DNA from 3 places in the Rahnella sp. 1L-D-7-B-C2 genome. Region 3 is predicted to be linked to each of the others. Evidence: predicted binding sites of a transcription regulator. Region 3 holds the regulator's gene; each other region holds the start of a gene.
The links. Region 3 encodes PhoB, which activates phosphate uptake and scavenging genes when phosphate is short. Its sites were predicted from a motif close to CTGTCATAAAACTGNCNNAT; they were not measured.
Positions count from the first base shown of each region.

Region 1: pstS (phosphate ABC transporter substrate-binding protein PstS) is a predicted target of PhoB. The motif match lies at 3,562-3,581, and genes of this name have one in related genera.
Region 2: glpT (glycerol-3-phosphate transporter) is a predicted target of PhoB. The motif match lies at 4,717-4,736, and genes of this name have one in related genera.

Region 1 is NZ_JBXAVQ010000004.1:33,298-39,457, forward strand. Features, by position in the region: gene AC0Z7K_RS08630 (MFS transporter) at 1-159, opposite strand, end outside; gene AC0Z7K_RS08635 (amidohydrolase) at 280-1,929, opposite strand; gene pdxR (MocR-like pyridoxine biosynthesis transcription factor PdxR) at 2,026-3,540, shown strand; gene pstS (phosphate ABC transporter substrate-binding protein PstS) at 3,687-4,727, shown strand; gene pstC (phosphate ABC transporter permease PstC) at 4,822-5,778, shown strand; gene pstA (phosphate ABC transporter permease PstA) at 5,780-6,160, shown strand, end outside.
Region 2 is NZ_JBXAVQ010000011.1:61,975-68,134, reverse strand. Features, by position in the region: gene rhtC (threonine export protein RhtC) at 1-502, shown strand, start outside; gene rhtB (homoserine/homoserine lactone efflux protein) at 568-1,188, opposite strand; gene pldB (lysophospholipase L2) at 1,311-2,303, shown strand; gene yigL (sugar/pyridoxal phosphate phosphatase YigL) at 2,351-3,154, shown strand; gene glpT (glycerol-3-phosphate transporter) at 3,235-4,587, opposite strand; gene AC0Z7K_RS17100 (DcrB family lipoprotein) at 4,979-5,536, opposite strand; gene AC0Z7K_RS17095 (7-cyano-7-deazaguanine/7-aminomethyl-7-deazaguanine transporter) at 5,691-6,160, opposite strand, start outside.
Region 3 is NZ_JBXAVQ010000007.1:165,849-172,008, reverse strand. Features, by position in the region: gene sbcC (exonuclease subunit SbcC) at 1-215, opposite strand, end outside; gene sbcD (exonuclease subunit SbcD) at 212-1,450, opposite strand; gene phoB (phosphate response regulator transcription factor PhoB) at 1,668-2,357, shown strand; gene phoR (phosphate regulon sensor histidine kinase PhoR) at 2,379-3,698, shown strand; gene AC0Z7K_RS14035 (cobalamin-independent methionine synthase II family protein) at 3,956-5,059, shown strand; gene brnQ (branched-chain amino acid transport system II carrier protein) at 5,503-6,160, shown strand, end outside.

The DNA.
Region 1 (6,160 bases), on a different contig from region 3:
TTTAACCAGCGCACCGGTGGCGATACTCAGTGTGGCGTTATCACCTGAAGTGGACAGCTGGGCCAGGCAAAGCACCAGTAAGGGAAGCCATTTGGCCCATCCTGACACCGAAGCGGTGGAGGAAGGTACAGCCAGTGGCTCGGTGGCATGTGTCGCCATAAAAAATACCTCATCAAATTTTGTTAAAAATGGGCAGCAGGAAGCCGTCCGGCTGTTTCCAGGCGGATAGGCATCCTGTCTAAAAAGGGGTTCCCTGACCGGTCAGGTCAGGGGAACAGACTATCGGGAAATTGGCTGTACTTTGCCGCCAAGCACCGTGCCCCAGACCTGAATGTCTTTCAGATGCATCGGTTCAACGGTCAGAGGGTTCTCTTCCAGAATGGTGAAGTCAGCCAGTTTGCCGCACTCAATGCTGCCAATCAGATGATCGACCTTCATGGTGTACGCGGCGCCGACGGTCATGGCATGCAGAGCATCCTCAACGCTGATTTTTTCGCGCTCGCCCAATACCCGCCCTGAGGCGGTCACACGGTTCACGGCGCACCAGCCGGTAAACAGCGGGTTAATTGGTGTGATGCCGCAGTCGCTGTGGAAAGCAAACGGAACTCCGTGGCGAACCGCGCTGCCACAGGCATTCATCCGATTAGCACGTTCCGGCCCCATGGTTTTACTGTAATGTTGATCACCCCAGTAGTAGATGTGGTTACTGAAGAAGTTAACGCACATGCCGAGGCTTTTAATGCGTTTGAACTGATCTTCACGCAGCATCTGAGCATGCTGCATGGTGGCGCGATGATTCGCTGCCGGAATGCGGTTCAGGGTTTTCTCGACGGCCTGGATAAAAGCTTCCGAGGCTTCGTCACCGTTGCAATGGCAGTGGATCTGATAACCGCGTTTCATGATTTCGTACACCTGATTTTCAACTTCGGCAGGGGTAGCATTCCAGGCGCCATTCTTCTGGGTTTTGAAATAACCCGGAGCTAACATTCTGCCTGAACCGCCCTGAATCGAACCATCGAGGAAAATCTTCATCGGGCCGAAAATCATTTTGTCATGACCGTGCTTCATCACATCGACCGCGAACTCTACGGCTTCAATAAAAGGTTTTTTCACAAACGGAGGGCCGTAAGCCACCAGCAGGCGGATGGGGAAGTCTTCAGCGCGGGTCATACGGATATAGTTGGCGGCCAGCTCAGGGTTATCGAAATCCGTTAAGCCCATGTCGGCGGCTGAAGTACAGCCTGCGCGGAAAGCTTCCTGACCAAAATTATGGATAGCTCGCTCGGTGGTCAGTGCGTCCCAAAAACCGTACTTTTGCAGCACCGGACCCATGGCAGCAAACTCAACCAGCTCACCGTGCAGCGAACCATCTTCGTTTTTAACGATGCCTTCGATCTCGCTGTCAGCAAAAATGCCGCAATCAGCCAGTGCTGCTGTGTTAGCGCCCATCAAGTGGATGCTCATGTGGATCACGGCCACCGGGCGGGTGGTCGACACGCGATCCAGATGCTGGCGGCCCAGTTTTTCGCTGCCGAAGTAGATAGGGTCGACGCCCCAGGCAATCAGTGGCGCGTTTGGATCAGTCATGGTTCTTTCGACTTTTTGCAGCGCTTCAACTACTTCATCAAAGGAGCGGCAGCCTTTCCAGATTTTACCCGTGTAGTCAGGGCGATCATAAAAACCGACATAAGGGAATTGCCACATACCGCCACCGGTGGCGTGTGAATGGGCTTCAATCAGGCCTGGAATAATAACTTTGTCGGCAAAGGTGTTATCAACAACACATTCGCCCCATTCTTTTAGCTCATCCAGTGAACCAACACCCAGGATCCGTCCGTCTTTGACTGCCACATGACTTGCTTCCGGTTGAGAAGGACACATGGTGATGATTTTTTTGGCCGAGTAAATCACAGTAGTTGGAGCAGACATAAATAATCCTCGCAGAGATGGAGTCCCTTTGGTTGCGCAAAAAAAAGCATATCCATAGGGTTTAACATTATGGAGCTATGCTATTCCTGGTATTGGATGTATAAAAGAGCCAAAACACCCCTATATAAAGGTGCCAATTTGCCCGCTTCCTTACCTTTTGAAATTACCGGACTGACCCTAAAGCCTGGACGAAAGCTATCCATACAGCTTTATGACGCATTGCGTGAATTGATTATAGGGAACCCGAGAAGCAGCGGGGTGAAACTTCCTGCCAGCCGCGAGCTGGCGGAAATGCTCGATATCTCCCGTAACACGGTGGTTAACGTCTATGAACGCCTGTTCGCTGAAGGTTTTATCGAAACGCGGGTGGGTGATGGTACCTACGTCGCGCAGCTACACTCGCCGCCGAAAACCTTGCACCCCGGCGATAACTCCATGGCTGAGCCGCAACTGCACATTGGTTACCGCCTGCCCATGGCGTCGTTGTTCAACCAACACCGTATCCACGAAGGAGTGCCCAAAGCATTCCGTATTGGTATGCCGGCAATAGATCTTTTTCCTTTTGATATCTGGAGCCGGTTGCAAACCCGCTTCTGGCGCAGTGAACCGATGTCCCATATGGGTTATGGGCATCCTGCGGGGGAGCCGCAGTTGCGGGAGCTGATTGCGCAATATTTGCGCCATTCCCGTGGTTTAAAGTGTGATCCTTCACAAATCGTCATAACGCTGGGCGCGCAACAGGCGATTATGATCTGCTCAGCATTATTGTTACGCCCCGAAGATGAAGTCGTCATTGAAAACCCCTGCTACTGGGCTGCCGCAGGGGCATTCTCCTGCCTGGGTGTCAAAATGCATGGGATAGGAGTCGATGAGGAGGGACTACAGACCGGGCATTTACAACAGATCCCCAAAGCGCGTATGGCCTATGTCAGCCCGTCCTGTCAGTATCCGACGGGAGCGACGCTCTCTATGGCGCGCCGGATGGAGATTCTGCAATGGGCAGAACAGAACAAAGCCTGGATTATTGAAGATGATTACGATGGAGAATACCGTTACAGCGGTACGCCACTCACTCCTTTGGCGGCTATCGATCAGAGCAACCGGGTGCTGTATATCGGTTCTTTCTCTAAGGTAATGTATCCGGGATTGCGTTTAGGTTATCTGGTGGCACCGAAGCAGCTGGTGGAGCAATTTTTGCTGGTGCGCACAATGGCCAGTCGTCAGCCACCGATGAATGACCAGATGGCAATGGCACTTTTCCTTAGCGAAGGGCATTTCCAGCAGCACAGCCGCCGAATGCGGCGCGCAGCGCTGGCCCGGCGCAATGCCTTGCTCGACGCCTGGAACCAGCATCTCGGCCACATTGGTCACATGCCGCAGGTCTCCTCCGGTCTGCATGTCACCATTCGTTTAGCGAACCTTGAAACAGAACAGCGTTTAATTGCACAGGCACTCTCTGTGGGTATTGAAATCACACCACTCAGCGCTTCGTGGCTGCCTGACAGCTCAGAGGAACAAACGGGACGCTATGGGCTGGTGCTGGGTTTTGCTTGTGTAAAAGTCCCCGATATTGTTCTGGCCGTCGAAGCCTTAAAGCGCGCATGGCAATAGCGTTTGCCTAAATGGCGACCTCTGTCATAAAACTGTCATATTACGTACATTTTACTGTCACCAAACTGTCCTATTTTCCTCCTGTGCCAAACACTTTAATTAACGTCGACATAAGTCGGGAAGTTTAAAACCACCAGGAGTGGAACATGAAATTGATGCGTAACACCGTCGCCGGTCTTGTAGCAGCGACTTTTTCCCTCACAGCAATGTCTGCTTTCGCTGCCTCTAACCTGACTGGCGCTGGCGGTACCTTCCCTGCACCTGTTTACGCTAAGTGGGCGGATGCTTATCAGAAAGAAACTGGCAATCAGGTTAACTATCAGGGTATCGGTTCTTCCGGCGGCGTGAAACAAATCATCGCCAAAACCGTTGATTTCGGCGCGTCCGACGCCCCGATGAAAGAAGAAGATCTGAACAAAAACGGCCTGTTCCAGTTCCCTACCGTGATCGGTGGCGTGGTACTGGCTGTGAACATCCCTGGCATCAAATCCGGTCAGCTGACGCTGGACGGCGCAACGCTGGGTGATATCTACCTCGGTAAAATCAAAAAGTGGAACGACGCGGCGATCACCAAGCTGAACCCGGGCGTGAAACTGCCAGACACCAACATCGCGGTTGTTCGCCGTGCTGACGGTTCCGGTACCTCTTTCGTGTTCACCAGCTATCTGGCGAAAGTGAACAACGAGTGGAAAGAGAAAATCGGTTCCGGCTCTACCGTTAACTGGCCTACCGGTCTGGGCGGTAAAGGTAACGACGGCGTGGCCGCATTCGTACAGCGTCTGCCAGGCTCAATCGGCTACGTAGAATACGCTTACGCAAAACAAAATAATCTGGCTTACACCAAACTGGTGGATGCCGACGGCAAAGCTATCACCCCGACTGAAGAATCCTTCAGCGCAGCGGCTAAAGGCGCTGACTGGAAGAGAACCTTCGCTCAGGATCTGACCAATCAGAAAGGTGATAACGCGTGGCCAATCAGCTCCACCACCTTCATCCTGATTTATAAAGACCAGCAAGATGCAACGAAAGGCGCTGAAGTACTGAAGTTCTTCGACTGGGCTTACAAAAACGGTAACAAGCTGACGACCGATCTGGATTACGCCGCACTGCCTGATTCTGTGGTTGAACAGATCCGCGCAGCATGGAAAACCAATATTAAAGATTCCAGCGGCAAAGCACTGTACTAGGATCTGACCTTCCGTCTGATATAGAGTACAAGTCTTCTGCTTCATTCCCTCTCCGGCCGGGGAGGGAATTAAATCTGAATTAAAAGAGAGTGGTATGGCTGAATACAAGCCGGCTATTAAGGCACCAAGCAAAAACGGTGACATCATCTTTGGCGCGCTGGTTAAACTGGCAGCGCTGATCGTGTTATTAATGCTGGGCGGTATTATCGTCTCGCTGTTTATTGCTTCTTTACCGAGCATTGAAAAGTTCGGTTTATCCTTCCTCTGGAATAAAACCTGGGACGCCCCGAACGAGCAGTTCGGCGCACTGGTGCCGATTTACGGTACCGTCGTAACCTCGATTATCGCCTTGCTGATTGCTGTACCGGTCAGCTTTGGTATCGCGTTATTCCTCACCGAACTGGCACCGAACTGGCTGAAACGTCCGCTGGGCATCGCCATTGAGCTGCTGGCGGCTATTCCCAGCATTGTTTACGGCATGTGGGGTTTATTCGTTTTTGCACCGCTGTTTGCCCAATACTTCCAGACGCCGGTCGGTGACGTACTGTCCGGCATCCCGATTGTTGGCGCCCTGTTCGCCGGCCCCGGATTTGGTATCGGTATTCTGGCTGCGGGTGTGATCCTCGCCATCATGATCATCCCTTACATCGCCTCGGTAATGCGCGACGTGTTCGAGCAAACGCCGGTGATGATGAAAGAGTCCGCTTATGGCATCGGTTGTACGACGTGGGAAGTGATCTGGCGCATCGTGTTGCCGTTCACTAAAAACGGCGTGATTGGCGGTGTGATGTTAGGGCTGGGACGCGCGTTGGGTGAAACCATGGCCGTGACCTTTATTATCGGCAACACCTACCAGCTCGACAGCGTCTCGCTGTACATGCCGGGCAACAGTATTACCTCAGCGCTGGCTAACGAATTCGCCGAAGCTGAAGCCGGTCTGCACACCGCCGCGCTGATGGAACTGGGCCTGATTCTGTTCGTGATTACTTTTATCGTTCTGGCGCTGTCGAAAGTGATGATCCTGCGTCTGGCTAAGAAAGAGGGCCGTTAAGATGACGACACTCGAAATGCAAAGCACCCCTGAACTGCTGGAGTCGCGCCGTAAACGTCAGGCATGGCGTCGCCAGAAAAATCGTCTGGCGCTGCTGGTTTCAATGATGACCATGGCGTTCGGTTTGTTCTGGCTGGTGTGGATCCTGTTTACCACCGTGGTGAAAGGCGTCGACGGAATGTCACTGGCGCTGTTCACCGAGAATACTCCGCCACCGAATACGGCGGGCGGCGGTCTGGCGAACGCCATCGCGGGCAGCGGATTACTGATTTTGTGGGCGACCGTGATCGGTACGCCACTGGGCGTGATGGCGGGGATTTATCTGGCTGAATATGGCCGCAAATCCTGGCTGGCGGAGTTCATTCGTTTCATCAATGACATT
Region 2 (6,160 bases), on a different contig from region 3:
TATTGGCATTACGCTGGGTGTTGCCGTGTGGGCCGCCGTGGCGCTGATGGGTCTGCATCTGATCCTGCAAAAAATGGCATGGCTGCATCAGATTATTACCATCGGCGGTGGCCTGTATCTGTGCTGGATGGGCTGGCAGTTGCTGAAATCCGCTCGTTCTAAAAAGCAGGACGGTGGCACTGAAGCCGACGTGTCCGTCGCATTACCTGCCCGTGGTCGCACCTTTATGCGCGGGCTGCTGACCAATCTGTCCAACCCGAAAGCCGTCGTCTACTTCGGCAGCGTGTTCTCGATGTTCGTGGGCGACAGCGTCAGCGGCGGCGAGCGTTCAGCCATATTCCTGTTAATCGTGATTGAAACCCTGGCCTGGTTCTCTTTAGTCGCCATGGTCTTTGCGCTGCCGAAGATGCGTCGCGGCTATCAGCGTTTAGCCAAATGGATCGATGGCGTAGCGGGCGTGGTATTTGCCGGATTCGGTATCGCGTTAATTGTGAATCGCTGATCAGAACATTGCGCGCATAAAAAAGGGTCCGGCTAAATAGCGGACCCTTTTTGCATTCTGAGAAATTAAACCTTCCGCGCACTCGCCAGCAATACCCCTACCAGCATAAACAGCGAGCCGAAAATCCGGTTCAGCAGTTGCATTTGTTTCGGGGCTTTTACCCAGCCCGCGATGCGTGTTGCCAGCGTGGCGTAACCGATCATCACGATGATATCGACCACCACGGTCGTCACGCCCAACACCACGTATTGTGCAGCCTGCGGCTGGTGAGGAATGATAAACTGCGGGAACAGCGCGGCCAGAAAGACGATGCTTTTGGGATTGGTGAGGTTCACCAGAATGGCGCGTTTGAACAGGCGACGGCGCGGCATGCTGCTGGCCAGCGCGTTCAGGTCAATCGCCCCGGCAGAGCGCCACTGGCAGATACCCAGCCAGATTAGATACGCCGCCCCCAGCCATTTCAGCATCTCAAACGCCAGCAGCGATTGCGAAATCAGCGCGCCAAGACCGATACCCACCAGCACGATGTGGATAGACAACCCCAGCTGGAGCCCGGCAATCGATGCCACCGCGCCGCGATAGCCGTGACTGATGCCGGTGCTCATCGTATTAATTGCGCCAGAACCCGGGGACAGACTTAAGATAGAAGTAGTGAGCAGGTAGGTTAACCACCAGTCCAGTGTCATTGCGAGACTCCCTGAATACGTTTTATGTTGTTTTATGGCACAATACGCCATTGTTTATAGTTGTGCTATAGCTCACAAATAACACTTTTCTCCTCTGCGCCTAACAATTTTGGATCAATTGAATGTCTGCGAATTACGCAAGGTGGTTAACACGTGAAAAGGAGTTTTCCGCCTTTGCGACCGGGCCGCTGCTCGATTTCTGGCGTACGCGTGAGGAAGGTGAGTTTAACGGTGTAGACGATGTACCGATCCGCTACGTCCGGTTCTGTTCCCCCGATCATGATAAAGTCATCATGGTGTCACCGGGCCGTATCGAAAGTTACGTAAAATACCCCGAAGTAGCCTACGATTTATTCCACTGTGGTTATGATGTGATGATTGTCGATCATCGCGGGCAGGGACGTTCCGGCAGGATGCTTGACGATCCGCACTGCGGTCACGTACAGCACTTCGATGATTACGTTGAAGATTTCGAGCGCTTTTATCAGCTTGAGATTGCGCCCCGTCAGTACGCGAAAAAGTTCGCGCTGGCACACTCGATGGGCGGTGCGATCCTGGCACTGTATCTGGCCAAAAATCCGCAAAGTTTCGACGCGGCGGCATTGCTGGCCCCGATGACCGGCATTTATCTGCCGATGCCGGGCTGGATATCCCGCCGGATCCTTAACTGGGCGGAAAACCGTCCGGTACGTCGCGACGGTTATGCGCTCGGCACCGGTCACTGGCGGCCTTTGCCGTTTGTGGTCAATCGTCTGACCCACAGTCGCGAACGTTATCGCCGTAATCTGCGCTACTACGCCGATTATCCGGAGCTGCAGGTCGGCGGACCAACGTATCACTGGGTGCGTGAAGGTATCGACGCCGGGATGCATATCCTGAAAGAAGCCGAGAAAATCACTACGCCCGTCCTTTTATTGCAGGCAAGCGAAGACCGTGTAGTCGATAACCGGTCTCATCTTGCTTTTTGTCAGGCCATGGCCGTTGCGGGTCACCCTTGTGAAGGGGATAAACCGCTGGTCATTGAAGGCGCGCGCCATGAGATCCTGTTCGAGCGGGACGACCTTCGGGCACAGGCGCTGGACGCTATCATGCGCTTTTTTGCGCGACAGCATTAATCCGCGGTACGCCGCGCACAACTCCATCAGAGGTTAGAACCTACGCTATGTACCATGTTGTTGCTTCCGATTTAGATGGCACACTGCTATCACCTGACCATACCCTGAGCCCGTTCGCGAAAGAGACGCTCAAGCTGCTCACGCAGCGCGATGTGCATTTTGTGTTCGCCACCGGGCGTCACCATATCGATGTCGCGCAGATGCGTGACAATCTGGAAATCAGCGCTTATATGATCACCTCGAACGGTGCGCGCGTGCATAACACCGACGGTGAGCTGATTTTCTCCCACAATCTGGACGAAGATATTGCCCGCGATCTGTTCGGCATCATGCACAATAATCCGGATATTTTGACCAACGTTTACCGTAACGACGACTGGTACATGAACCGTGACCGCGCCGATCAGGACGATTTCTTCCGCGAATCCGTGTTCAAATACAAGCTGTACGAGCCGGGTCTGCTGGAAACCGACGGCATCTGCAAAGTCTATTTCACCTGCGAAGATCACGAGAAACTGCTGCCACTGGAAGAAGCGATCAACGCACGCTGGGGCGATCGTGTAAACGTCAGCTTCTCGCTGCCGGTCTGTCTGGAAGTCATGGCGGGCGGCGTATCGAAAGGACATGCGCTGGAATACGTGTCGAAACTGATGGGTTACACGCTGAAAGATTGTATCGCCTTTGGCGATGGTCTCAATGACCTTGAGATGCTGAGCATGGCCGGAAAAGGCTGTCTGATGAGCGGCTCTCTGCCGCGCCTGAAAGCAGCGATGCCGGATGCGGAAATCATCGGTTCTAACGCCGACGATGCGGTGCCGCATTATCTGCGCAAAATGTATCTGTCGGAATAATTCAGACTGTGAAGTACGTTGATCAGTAAATGAAAAAGGCACCGTTGGTGCCTTTTTGCTATGTGTCATATCAGTAGGAATCAGGCATTTTTCGCCAGTTGCGCTTTGTGCTTATTCTCACTGAGCATGGTTAATACCAGCAGCAGAACCGCCAGCACACATCCGGCAATCATCACGATAAAGCCGCCATCCCAGCCGAAGTAATCCACGGTGTAACCAACGATGGCACTTGCCGCAACCGAGCCGCCCAGATAACCAAACAATCCGGTAAAGCCCGCCGCCGTACCCGCCGCTTTCTTCGGTGCCAGTTCCAGAGCATGTAAGCCAATCAGCATTACCGGGCCGTAGATCAGGAAGCCAATAGTGATCATACAGGCCATATCAATGCCCGGATTGCCGACCGGGTTCAGCCAGTAAACAACAGTCGCGATGGTCACCAGCACCATGAAGAACACGCCGGTCGCGCCGCGGTTGCCTTTGAACACTTTGTCAGACATCCAGCCGCACAGCAGCGTCCCCGGTATACCCGCATATTCATACAGGAAATACGCCCACGAGGATTTATCCAACGCGAAGTGCTTCACTTCTTTCAGGTAGGTCGGCGACCAGTCGAGAATGCCGTAGCGCAGCAGGTAAACAAACACGTTCGCCAGCGCGATGTACCACAGCAGTTTGTTCGGCAAAATGTATTGCATGAAGATCTGCTTCGCCGTCAGCTCCTGCTCGGCGGATTCTTTCACGTAATCCGGCGGATAATCGTTTTTGTATTCTTCGATAGGCGGCAGACCGCAGGACTGCGGAGTATCGCGCATAGCCATGAAGGCAAACACCGCCAGCAGGATCGCGCCGAAAGCGGGCATATACAGCGCCGCATGCCAGTCGTTAAACCACGCCATCCCCAGCAGGAACAGCAACGGAGGAATGCCGCCGCCGACGTTATGCGCGCAGTTCCACACCGAGACAATTCCGCCGCGCTCCTTCTGTGACCACCAGTGAACCATGGTGCGTCCGCACGGCGGCCAGCCCATGCCCTGAAACCATCCGCACAGGAACAACAGCACGAACATGATGGCGATGCTGGAGGTTGCCCATGGCACAAATCCCATAAACAACATGACAGCGGCGGCGAGGATCAGGCCCGCAGGCAGGAAGACGCGCGGATTAGAGCGGTCAGAGACCGAACCCATAATGAATTTCGAGATACCGTAAGCGATGGAAATCCCGGAAAGCGCAAAACCCAGATCGCCGCGCGAAAAGCCCTGGTCGATGAGATAAGGCATGGCCAGTGCGAAGTTTTTGCGCACCAGATAGTAAGCCGCGTAACCGAAGAAAATCCCCATGAAGATTTGCCAGCGGAGACGGCGGTAGAGCGGATCGACGTGGCTTTCATCCACGGGCGCTTTGTGTGGCGCGGGTTTGAAGATACTGAGCATACATGCCTCCAATGGCATAAATCAGGTCTGACTCATCATGAGCCACTGACAAAGGGCAGTGCCGTTATGTTCCAAAACGAACATCATGCTAACGGGCAGAGCGCCTATGAACTGTGATAGATGACAGAATTGTTACAGTTTTATGACTAAGGAGGCGGATTTTGCGATATTGAGTAACAAAATGAAACGTCAGAAGGGCGGAATCTGTGGTTGAATCACATTTTTGATGGGTATCCCGGCCGTTAACGTGATCGCGCGCGTTTCCCTTCGAATGTGAGCGAAAAAACCCATTTCAACGGTGTGGGCAACGCGTTGAGGTGCCAAACCTGGCAGATCAGCAACAAAAAAGCGGAGCCAAAGCTCCGCCTGAGAGTGCCGCTGAAAGCAAAGATTACTGAACTTTCAGGGTATTAATAATAGCTTCAGCATCCGCCTGCGCCTGTTGCTGATTGTCAGCCGGCAGGGTAATTTGCAGCGTCAGCAGATGGCTGTCTACTTTGCCCAGCACGATAGACGAATAAGCTTTCTGACCGGCAGAGGTGATCACGCTGTCGTACTGTTGCATCGTCTGGCCGTTAACCTGAATCGATTTATTCGTCACGACTTGCAGGTTGGTATCGCGGGCTTTTTGCTGATCCTGCAAACGGGCAGTTAGCGTTTCCAGCGATTCGGTAGTGTTATCTCCGAGGATCACAATCACCGCTTTCTGACCGGTGCTGTCGGCGTACACGTGCATATTGTTTGCCTGAGTGCCCAGCTTACCGCTCTGGTCGCTCATTCCCTGCGGCAGGGAGAAGGTGACTTTTCCATCCAGCAGGCTGACTGGCGCGGTGGTTGTCGCCGCGGCTGCTGCTTTATCCGCTGCCGGTGCGTCAGTAGTTTTACCGTCACACGCCGCCAGACCGGCGACCAGTACTGCCATTCCCATCATTTTAGCGAAGTTACGCATCGGTCTTCCTTAAGTGGCCTGTTTATCAGGCTTAGATGTTGACTTAACGGCCTTATGGCAACCTATTCACGCCGCAAATGCAAGTCAGATTATGGCGCGATTTTTGTTTTGGGGAAGGCGGATCTGAAAAGGGGCGAAAGCCCCTTGTTAGCCGCTAGTGCGCACGCATGGCCGACGGAGTGTGATTTCCCTGAGCGGACAGACTCTTAAGCAGCATGTTCAGCAGTACGCCGTACATCGGCAGGAAGAACACCAGACAGATCAGCACTTTGAACGTGTAATCCACCAGCGCGATTTCCACCCAGTGTTCGGCCATAAAAGCGTCGGTGCTTTTGTAGAACGCGATGAAGAAGAACGACAGCGTATCGCTGATATTTCCCAGAAACATCGAGGCGACCGGTGCTATCCACCAGCGGCGGTTCTGGCGCAGGCGGTTGAAGACGTGAACGTCGAGAATTTGCCCCAGCACATACGCCATAAAGCTTGCGGTCGCAATGCGTGCCACCATGATGTTCAGGCTGCTGAGTGCGCCGACGCCCTGCCACTGCGCTTCAAAGAACAGGGCGGAAATCACGTAGGAAATAGCCAGTGCAGGTACCATCACGGAAAGAATAATCCGTCGCG
Region 3 (6,160 bases):
GTCATCAGTTCGTTCTGGCTGGGGGTGACGTTCAGACGCGGCGTCTGGTGATACAGCGCCAGACAGATGGCATCGAGCAGGGTAGTTTTTCCCGCGCCGGTCGGGCCGGTGATAGCGAATAATCCGTTGCTGACAAAAGGCTCAGCGGTGAAGTCGATTTTCCATTCGCCTTCCAGCGAGTTTAGATTTTTTAAACGCAGGCTGAGAATTTTCATTGTGTGGCGTCCTCTGCGTGATGACCGCTGGTGACCTCATCGACCACCTGCGCAAACAGCGTGCGCATCCGTGCCTGACGCTGTTCGTCAGTGTCCGCTTCCAGCGACAGCCGCCGCTCGAAGACATCGCTCACGCTCAGCTCGCTGAGGGTTTCTTTTTCCTGTTGTTCAATGCTGTTAATGCGCTGTTCTTTACTGCGGCGCAGCAGTACGACTTCCACCGGCAGTTCAGCGGTCAGCGCCTGGATCCGCCGTTGAATGTCGCTGAGGTAATCCTGCGTCGCGACTTCTATATCCAGCCAGACCGGTTTGGTGGTATCGCCATCGCTGAACTGCATCAGTTGTTTTTCTATTTCGGCCAGCGGGCCTTTGATCATCTGCATCGGCTGAAATACCGGAATTTCCAGCGTTTCGATGCTGTTCAGCGTTGCACCCGTAAAATCGAGCATAAATACGCTTTTGGCTTTGCCGAGTTCGTCAAAACTCAGCGCAATCGGCGAGCCGCTGTAACGGATATGGTTGGTTTTCGCCACGCACTGGGCGCGGTGAATATGCCCGAGTGCGACGTAATCGACCGGCGGAAATGCCTGTGCCGGAAAGGCATCGAGAGTACCTATATAAATGTCGCGAACGGAATCCGAGGTGCTGACGCCGACGGTGGTCAGATGGCCGGTGGCGATGATGGGCAGCGGGACGCCGAGCTGGTCGCGCTTCGCCTGTGCCGCCTGATATAAAGCGTCATAATGGGCAGCGATGGCTTCCTGCAACGCCAGCTGCTTGTCGCTGCCGGACTGACCGGCCTGGCTGGCTATCAAATCGCGCGGGCGTAAGAACGGGATCGCACAAAGCACTGCGCCGGGCGAGCCATCACGATGATTTAATTCCAAAACCTGCTCAGACAAGTCTTCACCGACGGTAGCGATCACGCGGGTGTTGAGGCAGGAAAGTAGTTCTTTCGATTCATTGAGCGTGGCGACCGAATCGTGGTTACCGGCCAGCACTACCAGCTGGCAGCCGGTGTGTTGTAATTCCACCACGAAGCGGTTATACAATTCCCGCGCATAGCTTGGTGGCGAGCCGGTATCGAAAATATCGCCCGCCACAATCACGGCATCGACCTGATGAGTTTCCACCTGTTCCGTCAGCCAGCGCAGAAAGGCCTGATGCTCGGCGGCGCGGCTTTTGGTAAAGAAGTACTGGCCAAGGTGCCAGTCTGAAGTGTGGATCAGGCGCATGAAACTCCCGGTGATTCGCTAGACGGTAACAATGGCGCAAAGTATAAACGCCGTCGGGGGACGATGTCCCCAGAAAAATCAGGCGAATTTCAGCAAGATGGCTGTCAAAGTGCGGTGTAATAGACCATCCTTTCTATTCATAAATCTGTCACAAAACTGACGCATAATGGCGCCCGCAATCAAATAAAAGATCGCTAACCTATTGGCAGGACCTACGATGGCTAGACGTATATTGGTGGTTGAAGACGAAGCTCCAATCCGTGAAATGGTGTGTTTTGTACTGGAACAAAATGGCTATCAGGCAGTAGAAGCTGAAGATTTTGATTCCGCGATTGGCCAACTGGTCGAGCCTTATCCTGAGCTTATCCTGCTCGACTGGATGTTACCGGGAGGGTCCGGGATCCAGTTTATCAAACATCTTAAACGTGAAGCCCTGACCCGCGAAATTCCGGTGATGATGCTGACTGCACGCGGTGAAGAAGAGGACCGGGTGCGTGGCCTCGAAGTGGGTGCCGATGATTACATTACTAAACCGTTTTCTCCTAAAGAACTGGTTGCCCGTATTAAAGCTGTGATGCGCCGTATTTCACCGATGGCGGTGGAAGAGGTGATCGACATGCAGGGTCTGACGCTCGATCCTTCCTCTCACCGCGTGATGGCCAATGAGCAGGCGCTCGACATGGGGCCGACCGAGTTCAAGTTATTGCATTTCTTTATGACCCACTCCGAACGCGTTTACAGCCGCGAACAGTTGCTCAATAACGTCTGGGGCACTAACGTTTATGTGGAAGATCGCACGGTAGACGTGCATATTCGTCGTTTACGCAAAGCGCTGGAAACCAGTGGACATGACAGAATGATCCAGACTGTCCGTGGCACGGGATACCGTTTTTCAACGCGTTATTAGTCCCCACAGCGGAGAATCTGTGTGTTAGAACGTTTGTCATGGAAACGGCTGGCCGGCGAATTTTTTCTGTTTTGCCTGCCAGCGATCATTCTCGGTATTTTTGTCGGCCATTTTGGCTGGCTTCTCTTTGCGTCTCTGCTGGCGGCGCTGGGCTGGAACTATTATAACCAGCTTAAACTCTCACACTGGCTGTGGCTTGACCGCAGCATCACCCCGCCAAATGGCCGCTGGAGCTGGGAGCCGTTGTTCTACGGGCTGAACCAGATGCAGATGCGAAACCGCCGTCGCCGCCGTGAATTAGGGCAACTCATTAAACGTTTTCGCAGCGGTGCAGAATCGTTGCCGGATGCAGTGGTGCTGACCACTGAAGAGGGCAATATTTTCTGGTGTAACGGTCTGGCGCAGGAGCTTCTCGGCTTCCGCTGGCCGGAAGATAACGGGCAACACATCTTCAACCTGCTGCGCTATCCGGAATTTCGCGCCTGGATCCAGGCGCGTGATTTCAGCCGCGCACTCAATCTTCAGCTCAATAATGAACATTACGTCGAATTTCGCGTGATGCCTTATTCCGAAGGGCAGTTACTGATGGTGGCGCGTGATGTCACGCAAATGCGCCAGCTGGAAGGCGCGCGGCGTAACTTCTTCGCCAACGTCAGCCATGAACTTCGCACCCCGCTGACGGTTTTGCAGGGCTACCTGGAAATGATGGAAGATGCCAAGCTGGAAGAGCCGTTTCGCACTAAAGCGCTCGATACTATGCAAGAGCAAACGCGACGCATGGACGGGCTGGTCAAGCAGCTCCTGACGCTGTCAAAAATCGAAGCCTCCGCCAATATGGATTTGCACGAAAAAGTCGATATTCCGGTGATGCTCGGGATGCTGGAGCGCGAAGTACAGACACTGAGTGGCGGTCAGCACGAAGTTGTGTTTCGCGTAAACGAGAAGCTGAAGGTCTTCGGCAACGAGGATCAGCTACGCAGTGCGGTGTCGAATCTGGTGTATAACGCGGTCAATCATACGCCGCCGGGCACCCGAATTGAGGTCAGCTGGCAGCAAACGCCGCATGGCGCACAGTTCCAGATAAGCGACAACGGGCCGGGCATTGCACCTCAGCATCTCCCGCGTCTGACTGAACGTTTCTATCGTGTCGACAAAGCCCGTTCCCGCCAGACCGGTGGCAGCGGACTGGGGCTGGCGATCGTCAAACATGCGCTCAGCCACCACAACGCCAGGCTCGAGGTGATGAGTGAAGTCGGCGTCGGCACGCGCTTTATTTTTACGCTGGCACCGAAGCTGATAGTTCCTTCCGATAACACCACTAAAGTTTCAGTGAAACCGTAAATTGCTGTTTTCTATCCAGCCCGGCATTTCTCCATGTCGGGCTTTTTTTGTTTGCTGCTTCATTAACTCACCGCTTTTGATCGTGAATTTATTTCATCTCCCATGAAAATTCCTCTGTTGTCGGTGAGTAACCGGCATGACAGTATCGCCTTAAAACCATTTAGACATCCAGAAGTCTACATGTAACGCGGCGCAATTATTTACCTTGTAAATCATTTGCATTTCGTCTGCGACGGGATGCCATTAAGGAGTTTTTCATGCAACGTACTACCCCTCCGTTCCGTGCTGACGTGGTCGGCAGTTTCCTGCGCCCGGCGGCTATCAAAGAAGCGCGTAAGCTGTTTCAGGCTGGCGAGATCGATGCCGCGCAGCTGCGTGCCGTAGAAGATACTGAAATCCGCCGCGTGGTGGATTTACAGCGCGAAGCCGGTTTGCAGGTGGTCACTGACGGTGAGTTCCGCCGTGCATGGTGGCACTTCGATTTCTTCGAAGGGCTTGACGGAGTGGAAGGTTACGACGCAGTACAGGGGATTCAGTTCAACGGCGTACAGACCAAAGCACGCAGCATTAAAGTCACAGGTAAACTCGGCTTTGATGCGCATCCGATGCTGGACGATTTTCGTTTTCTGAAAAGCATCAGCGGCAGCGCAGTCCCGAAAATGACTATCCCAAGCCCGAGCGTGATGCACTTCCGCGGTGGCCGTAATGCCATCAGCAAAGAGGCGTATCCTGATCTGAAAGACTATTTCAACGATCTGGCACAGGTTTATCGCGACGCCATTAAAGCATTTTATGACGCCGGTTGCCGCTATCTGCAACTTGACGATACTGTCTGGGCGTATCTGTGCTCGGAAGATCAGAAGCAGCAAATCCGCGAGCGTGGCGATTCTCCAGAAGAGTTAGCGCGTACTTACGCGGACGTGCTGAACAAAGCGATTGCCGGTAAACCGGACGATCTGGTGATTGGTTTGCACGTGTGTCGCGGTAACTTCCGCTCCACCTGGATTTCCGAAGGTGGCTACGAGCCGGTGGCTGAGATCCTGTTTGGCGGTGTAAATATCGATGCCTTCTTCCTTGAGTATGACAATGAGCGTTCCGGCGGCTTCGAGCCTCTGCGCTTTATTAAAAAGGGCCATCAGCAGGCAGTTCTGGGGTTAATCACCACCAAATCCGGCGAGCTGGAGCCGGCCAAAACCGTTGAAGCGCGTCTGGCGGAAGCGGCGGAATATTTGGATATCAATCAGATTTGCCTCAGCCCGCAGTGCGGTTTTGCCTCGACGGAAGAGGGCAACAGTCTCACCGAAGCGCAGCAGTGGGAAAAACTGAAACTGGTGGTGGATATCGCTGCCCGCGTCTGGTAAAGCCTGGTAGTGGTTAATGTTTGACCTTGTAAAAATGTTGTAAACTGTGCGTGAAATAACCTGAGAGTGGTGATTTCACGCATTTTTCGTCCTTCCGGAGCATATCTTGTGCTTCATTAGTTTAAAAATCATACATATCATATGGCGTGTTTTTCGATGTATTCAGCGAATATTACTGCTTTGCGATGTTAATCTGGTTAAACACTCTGCTTTTTGGATCGCGGCTTGCCTTTATACGCTATAAACGTTTACCTTAACGCCCGCTGTCGCTCGATACTCCCTGCATAACAACGTAATCATCTGCATATCATCAGGCGTTTTTAGCTCACTTCGATCCCCACACGGTGCTCTCTGGCAGTTTTATGCCATTCATCCTTGTACGAGGTGGCACGACGACAGCAACGGTCACTTTATTCATTTGAACAGGCAACACGACACCAATCATGAGTACTCGTTTAACAAATAAAGATATTCTGGCGCTGGGTTTCATGACCTTCGCTTTATTCGTCGGGGCGGGGAACATTATTTTCCCGCCGATGGTTGGCCTGCAGGCCGGTCCTGAAGTCTGGTGGGCAGCTGCCGGGTTTATGATAACCGCTGTAGGTCTCCCGGTGATGACAGTGATTGCGCTGGCGCGCGTCGGTGGCGGTGTTGACGCCCTGAGTACGCCAATTGGCCGTGGTGCCGGTATTCTGCTGGCGACCGTCTGCTATCTGGCTGTAGGCCCGCTGTTCGCCACGCCACGCACCGCAACCGTCTCTTTTGAAGTGGGTATCGCACCGATGACCGGTGATGGCCCGCTTCCTTTACTGATTTATAGCGTGATTTACTTCGCGCTGGTGATCGGCATTTCCCTCTATCCGGGCCGCCTGCTCGATACCGTCGGGCATTTCCTCGCACCGCTGAAAATGGTCGCGCTGGCTGCACTGGGTGTTGCCGCGCTGCTGTGGCCTGCCGGGCAGACCATGCCTGCGGTGGATGCTTACCAGACCGTGCCGTTCTCCAGCGGTTTCGTTAACGGCTATCTGACGATGGATACGCTGGGCGCGCTGGTCTTCGGTATTGTTATCGTGAATGCCGCCCGTTCTCGCGGTGTGACCG